One region of the Massilia sp. AB1 genome, then DNA from elsewhere that is predicted to be linked to it. Evidence: predicted binding sites of a transcription regulator. Region 1 holds the regulator's gene; each other region holds the start of a gene.
The links. The regulator FliA, encoded in region 1, starts transcription of late flagellar genes. The targets are predictions, from matches to a motif close to CTAAAGTTTNNNNNNNNNNNGCCGNTA.
Positions count from the first base shown of each region.

Region 2: fliD (flagellar filament capping protein FliD) is a predicted target of FliA. The motif match lies at 1,227-1,253, and genes of this name have one in related genera.
Region 3: J8847_RS09705 (flagellin) is a predicted target of FliA. The motif match lies at 862-888, and genes of this name have one in related genera.

Region 1 is NZ_JAGKSG010000007.1:36,207-38,470, reverse strand. It holds gene flhF (flagellar biosynthesis protein FlhF) at 1-316, shown strand, start outside; gene J8847_RS06195 (antiactivator of flagellar biosynthesis FleN protein) at 309-1,130, shown strand; gene J8847_RS06190 (RNA polymerase sigma factor FliA) at 1,183-1,911, shown strand; gene J8847_RS06185 (flagellar motor protein) at 1,893-2,264, shown strand, end outside.
Region 2 is NZ_JAGKSG010000012.1:113,212-115,475, forward strand. It holds gene J8847_RS09705 (flagellin) at 1-656, shown strand, start outside; gene J8847_RS09710 (flagellar protein FlaG) at 743-1,099, shown strand; gene fliD (flagellar filament capping protein FliD) at 1,289-2,264, shown strand, end outside.
Region 3 is NZ_JAGKSG010000012.1:110,899-113,162, reverse strand. It holds gene J8847_RS09705 (flagellin) at 1-759, opposite strand, end outside; gene J8847_RS09700 (GGDEF domain-containing protein) at 1,120-2,264, opposite strand, start outside.

The DNA of each region.
Region 1 (2,264 bases):
CAACGAGACCCTGAACGAAGTGGTGCGCGCCTACCAGGGCTCGGGCCTGGCCGGCTGCATCATGACCAAGCTCGACGAAGCCGCCTCGATCGGCAACGTGCTCGACGTCGTGATCCGCCAGAAGCTCAACCTGCACTACATCTCGAACGGCCAGCGCGTGCCGGAAGACCTGCACCTGGCCGACCGCGCCATGCTGATCGACCGCGCCTTCCGCAACAACCGCGCCGCCAGCGCCCAGTTCGGCGACGCCGACCTGCCGCTGATGATGTCCGGCGCCATGAATGATCGCAGCCTGCGCGAGGTGTCCCTTGGCTAGTTTCGACTTCGACCAGGCCGAAGGCCTGCGCCGCATGCTGCAGGGCCCGCGCCCGCGCATCGTCACCTTTCTGTCCGCCACGCCTGAAGACGACAAGGGCGCCATGCTGGTCAACCTGGGCGCCTCGCTGGCCCAGACCGGCAACGAAGTCCTGATCGTCGATGCCTGCGACATCGACTACGGCGTGGCACGCCGCCTGGGCCTGAGCCGCGCGGCCTCGCTGCTGCAGGTGGCGCGCCAGGAATGCGCGCTCAACCAGGTGATCCATCCGGCGCCGCAAGGCTTCTCGGTGGCGCCGCTGGGCGTGCCGAAGACCGCCGACGACGTCCGCCGCCTGGGCAAGACCTTCGACGTGCTGGCCAGGCAGGCCGGCATCGTGATCGTGGACGGCGAGCTGGGCCCGGACGGCAGCTTCCCGGTGCCGCTGATGGGCAGTTCCGAGATCGTGGTGCAGGTGTCGACCAGCGCCGCCTCGATCACTAACGCCTATGCGCTGATCAAGCGCCTGTCGCAGCAGCTCGGCCGCCGGCCCTTCGGCATCCTGGTGACGGGCGCGAGCGAGGCGGAAGCCAAGGTGGTATACGATAATATGTCAGCAGCGGCAACACGTTACCTGGCCGTCAAGCTCAGCTTCATGGGCTCGGTGCCGGCCGACGAGTACCTGCACCGGGCCGCGCGCCTGGGCCGGGCCGTGGTCGACGCCTTCCCGCTCGCGGGCGCGTCGGTGGCCTTCCGCCAGCTGGCCGGCAAGTTCGCGCTGCACGCGATGCCGGGCTTCGGCCGCCAGGGCAGCAGCGCCGGCTTGAGCAACTGAGCGGGCAAAGAGCAGTACCGAATAAACAGAAGAAGACAACCACGCAACAAGCATGTACACGGTCAAAGGGAAAGCGGACAAGAACCATTTGCTGACGGAGCACATGCCGTTGGTGAAGCGTCTTGCCCACCACATGAAGGCCAAGCTGCCGCCTTCGGTGGAGGTGGATGACCTGGTACAGGCCGGCATGATGGGCCTGCTGGACGCCATCAACCGCTACGAGGACAACCACGGCGCCCAGTTCGAGACCTATGCGGTGCTGCGCATCCGCGGCGCCATGCTGGACGAGCTGCGCAACAGCGACTGGATGCCGCGCAGCACGCGCCAGAACATGCGCAAGGTCGAGACCGCGATGAACGAGCTGCAGCAGCGCCTCGGCCGTCCGCCGAGCGAATCGGAAGTCGCCAAGTCGCTCAAGATGTCGCTGGCCGACTACCAGGACCTGCTGTCCGACGGCGGCGGCCACCAGCTGGTCTATTACGAAGATTTCCGCGGCGACGACGACGACGGCAGCTTCCTCGACCGCTATGCGGTGGACGACGAGGATCCGCTGCGCAGCCTGCTCGACACCGACTTCCGCCAGGCCGTGATCGACGCCATCGACAACCTGCCGCCGCGCGAGAAGATGCTGATGGGCCTGTACTACGAAGAAGAACTCAACCTCAAGGAAATCGGCGCGGTCATGGGCGTGAGCGAATCGCGGGTGTCGCAGCTGCACACCCAGGCAGTGGCGCGCCTGCGCGCGGCGCTGCGGGAGCAATTGTGGACTGGTCCAGCGTAATCGGGCTGCTGCTGGCGCTGGCCGGCGTGTTCGTCGGCCATACGCTGGACGGCGGCCGCTTCGCCTCGCTGTTCCAGCCGGCCGCCTTCGCCATCGTGGTGGTCGGCACCGCCGGCGCCGTGCTGCTGCAAAGCGAGCGCCGCACCTTCCTGCGCGGCATGCGCATGCTGCGCTGGGTGTTCGTGCCGCCGCGCGGCGAGCGCGACAAGTTGTCGCGCGAGATCGCCCTGTGGAGCCTGTCCGCGCGCCGCGACGGCCTGCTGTCGCTCGAACAGTACATGGGGACCAAGGACCTGTATATCCAGAAGGGCCTGCGCCTGGTGGTCGACGGCATCCAGCCCGACAAGCTGCGC
Region 2 (2,264 bases), on a different contig from region 1:
ACGCCAACGGCTGGGCATCTGCCGTCAGCGCGTTCAATGCCCAGTCCGCCAAAACCGGCGTGACCGCATCCTACGACGCAGAACGCGGCGGCCTGAAGCTGACCAATGCCAGCGGCGAAAACATCAACCTGAAGAACACCTCGGCTGGCACCGGCCTGACCGCGGCGGCCTACAACGCCGACGGCAAGACCGTCAGCGCCTCGCAGAGTGTCGCTGCAAGCGGCGCCAGCGAAGTGACTGTCGCCGGCCGCATCACCATGGACTCGGAGCAGAGCTTCTCGGTGGTCGACGATTCCGACTTCGCCCTGGACACCAAGGACGCCGGCGCATCGAGCCTGGAATCGGTCGCCAAGATCGACATCAGCACCTTCGAAGGCGCCCAGGCGGCCCTGAAGACTGCCGACGCGGCCCTGGGCCTGGTGAACAGCCAGCGCGCACAGTACGGCGCACTGCAGTCGCGCTTCGAATCGGCGATCTCGAACCTGCAGTCGTCGACCGAGAACCTGTCGGCATCGCGCAGCCGCATCGTCGACACCGACTTCGCTGCTGAAACCGCGAAAATGACCCGCGGCCAGATCCTGCAGCAAGCTGGTACCTCGATGCTGGCCCAGGCGAACTCGCTGCCGAACGGCGTCCTGTCGCTCCTGCGTGGTTAATCCCCGGACCAGCTAGTCCGCCCGTGATGTAAAACGGATCCTCGGCTGAAGAAATTCAGCCGAGGATTTTTCGCTAGGGAAGTCACATGAACATCCAATCGCTAGGTTCACCCGTGGCGTCGCGGCTGGAAGAGCGCTCGCTTCCGGCGCTCGAGCAGCACACCGCGCAGCCTGCCAAGGCCGCCCAGTCCGCCGGCGCGCCAGAGGCCGCCCAGCCTTCGCGCGAAGAGCTCACCGACGCGGTGCGCAAGATCAACGAGGGCATGAAATCCTCGGCGCAGAGCCTGGAGTTCGCCATCGACGACGAGAGCAAGGAAATCGTGGTCAAGATCATCGACCAGCACACCCGCGAAGTGGTGCGCCAGATCCCCTCCGTCGAAGCGCTCGAGATCGCCAAGTCGATCGACAAGATGCGCGGCCTCCTGATCAGCCAGACGGCCTGATCGTTTTTGACGACCTCAGCGTGCGCCTCCCTCCGGGAGCGCGCACCGCTGTTGCACGCCTGTCATCCTTCCTTGTCGTCCTGTCATCGCCCTCTTCAACTATTTGAATAGGGACATATTTCCCGCTCTTAAGTCCGGTTTGCTTCTGTCGATAATGACTTACATTATCGCTTTCACGGGAGAAACAAAGTGGGCATCAGTTCATCCGGTATCGGTTCCGGCCTCGACGTCGACGGCATCATCGCGAAGCTGATGCAGGCCGAGTCGGCGCCGCTCGCCAACTTCGACAAGAAGGCGTCCACCCTGCAGGCGCGCATGGCTGCGCTCGGCAGGGTCAGCGCCGCCGTGGGCGCTTTCCAGGGCGCCCTGACCACCCTCAATTCTCCCTCGACCTTCAGCGCCCTGAGCAGCACGTCGAGCAACAAGGACATCCTGTCCGGCACCGCCGGCGCGGGCGCCGTCGCGGGCAAGTACAAGATCAACGTGACCCAGCTGGCCTCGGCCCAGAGCCTGACCACCGCCGGCCGCGCCAGCATGAGCGCGACCATCGGTTCCGGCGCCAAGACCACCCTGACCTTCCAGTTCGGCAGCATCGGCGGCGGCAGCTTCGGCGTGGCCGGCAGCGCGCTGGGCCCGTCCATCGCCAGCAGCGGCATCAGCAACGGCTCGCTGTCGATCAACGGCACCGCCATTACCACCAGCACCAGCACCCGCAGCGCGGCCCAGCTGGCCGAGGCGATCAACGCCAAGAGCGACACCACCGGCGTCACCGCCAAGGCCAATCCGGCGACCAGCGCCGCCAACCTGTTCGGCGGCTTCGCCAGCGTCAGCGTCGACGCCGGCGAGAGCTACGGTCTATCCGTCGGCGGCGTGCAGATCGTCACCCATACCAACGACCTGGCTTCGCTGAGTGCTGGCGATATCGACGCGGCGCTGGCCAGTGGCAGTGTCAGCTCGGCGCTGGCCGCCGCCAACATCACCTTCACTGGCAGCGCGGCCACGCGCGATTTGCAATTCACCGCCGCGGACGGTTCCAACCTGACTGTGACCGAAGCCGTGACCGGCACGGTCGACGGCGGCATCGCCGGCGCCGGCCCGAATACGGGCTCGAGCGTGACCACCACCGCCGGCGTCACCCTGAGCTCGGCCGACGGCGACCAGATCC
Region 3 (2,264 bases), on a different contig from region 1:
CTTCACTTCCAGTGCGTACGATTGGCCGGCAGCAGCCACGTCCAGGAAGGACTCGGTCTTGGCTTCGGCGGTCACGCCGGTTTCACCGCTCTTGCCGTTGATCTGCGCTGCAACGACCTTGGCCGAGGCGTTGGAGGCGATATCGATGTCTTCCGAACCGGTCGAGCCGTTGATGGTCAGGGTGCCGGCGGCGATGCCGTTGGTCGAACCCGATGCAGCCGCGACGGCGTCGTTGGCCAGGCGGTTGTTGCCGTAGGTCGAGGTGGTGAAGTTCGAACCGGTCATCGAGATCAGCTGGCCTGCATTGGCGCCGACCTGGAAGTTCGCGGTGCCCATCGTGCCGTCCAGCAGCTTCTGGCCGTTGAACTCGGTGGTGCCGGCGATACGGTTCAGTTCCGAGGTCAGTTGGGTGACTTCAGTTTGCAGGGCCTTGCGGTCGCCAGCCGAGTTCGACGAGTTCGACGACTGCACTGCCAGTTCGCGGATACGCTGCAGGATGTCGCCCGAGCTCGACAGGGCGCCTTCAGCGGTTTGGGCCATCGACACACCGTCGTTCGCATTGCGGGTGGCCTGGGTCATGCCGCGGATCTGCGAGTTCATGCGGTCCGAGATGGCGAGGCCGGCAGCGTCGTCCTTGGCGCTGTTGATGCGCAGGCCCGACGACAGGCGCTGGATCGAGGTGTTCAGGGAAGCCTGCGAGGTCGACAGGTTACGCTGCGAGTTCAGGGATGCGACGTTGGTGTTGATTACGGATGCCATGGTATTTCTCCAGACTAATGTCTTTCAGGGTGGGCCACTGTGCCCTGTTCACTTTGGTCCGCCACGCTGTTCTTGTGACGATCAAACCGCTGTTGATGCAGGTAACGTTATTCTGGGGAAAAACTTGAGGGGCAAAAATGCAGTTTTTTTCGGAATTCGCTGCTGACGCTCTATGAGGGCGCCTCTTGTCGGCGGCAAAAATCGAGACTTTAGGGCAAAAAAAATTATTTTTTTCTGGAAATTTTTTTGGGGCTAGGGGAGAGCGGGATGACGTTCACGCAATTTTTGCTATCGAAAGAACAACGCCGCTGAGCGCTTGCGCGGCAGCGGCGTAGCAGGATGACAAGCGCTGGCGCCGGTTCAGGGATTGTCCGCCACCACCACGCGGTTCTTGCCGCTGTTCTTGGCCTGGTACATGGCCTTGTCGGCGCGCGCCATGACCGACAGCTGGTCCTCGTTCGGCAGGCGCAGCGCCACGCCGCAGGAGAAAGTGATCAGCATCTTCTCGTTCTCGTGCAGGAAGAAATGCCGGGTCAGCTCGCGCTGCACCCTGACCATGGCCGCCGCGGCCGCCTCGACGCTGGTCTCGGGCAGCAGGATCAGGAACTCTTCGCCGCCGAAGCGGGCGATCACGTCCATCGAGCGCAGGGTGTCGCGTACCACTTTGACAAGGTGCTTCAAGGCGGCGTCGCCGGCCAGGTGGCCATAGGTGTCGTTCAGGCGCTTGAAGTTGTCCAGGTCGAGCAGGGCCACGCACAAGGGCATGTTGCGGCGGTCGGCGCGCGCGCTCTCGCGCTCGAACACGTCGTCCAGGCCACGGCGGTTGAGGCTGCCGGTCAGCTGGTCTTCGCGCACCAGTTCGCTCATGTGCTGGAGTTCCGCTTCCAGCTCGCGGATGCGCTGCTCGGCATCCTGCACCTCGCGGTGGGCGGCCAGCATGCGGTCGCGCGCGGCCAGGGCCTCATCCTGGGCCTGGCGCGTCTCGCGAAGGACTTCTTCCAGCACGGCGTTGAGTTCCGTGATGTCGGCGGCGCGCCCGATGCGTTCCGAGAAGCCGCCCAGCTTGGCATGATAGTCGCCGCTCGCCGCCGCCGCCGTGCCGAGGCGGTCGATGAAGGTCATCATCATGTTCTTCATGGTCGACTTGACGTCGGCGATGCTGTGCTTCAGGTGGCCCTGGCGGATGATCACGTCCTTCAGGCTGCGGGTGGCGTCCTCCAGCGCACGCGCGTCCAGCGGGCCGGCGATCAGGTCCTGGACAGCGGCGATCTGGCCGCGCATCCAGTTGTCGTCGTCCAGCAGCTCGCTGACATTGTCGAGCAGCAGTTTAAACAGGCGGAGCAGCAGTTCCTGCTCTTCGGCCTTATCGCCGCCGCGCAGTTCGATCTGGAAGCACAGCTGCTTCAGGCGCGAGGCGATGTCCTGCAGCTCGGTTTCGCCGGTCGCGGTCTTGACCGCGCTGCCCAGGCTTTCGGCTTCCTTCACCAGGTCCGGGCTGCCGCTCA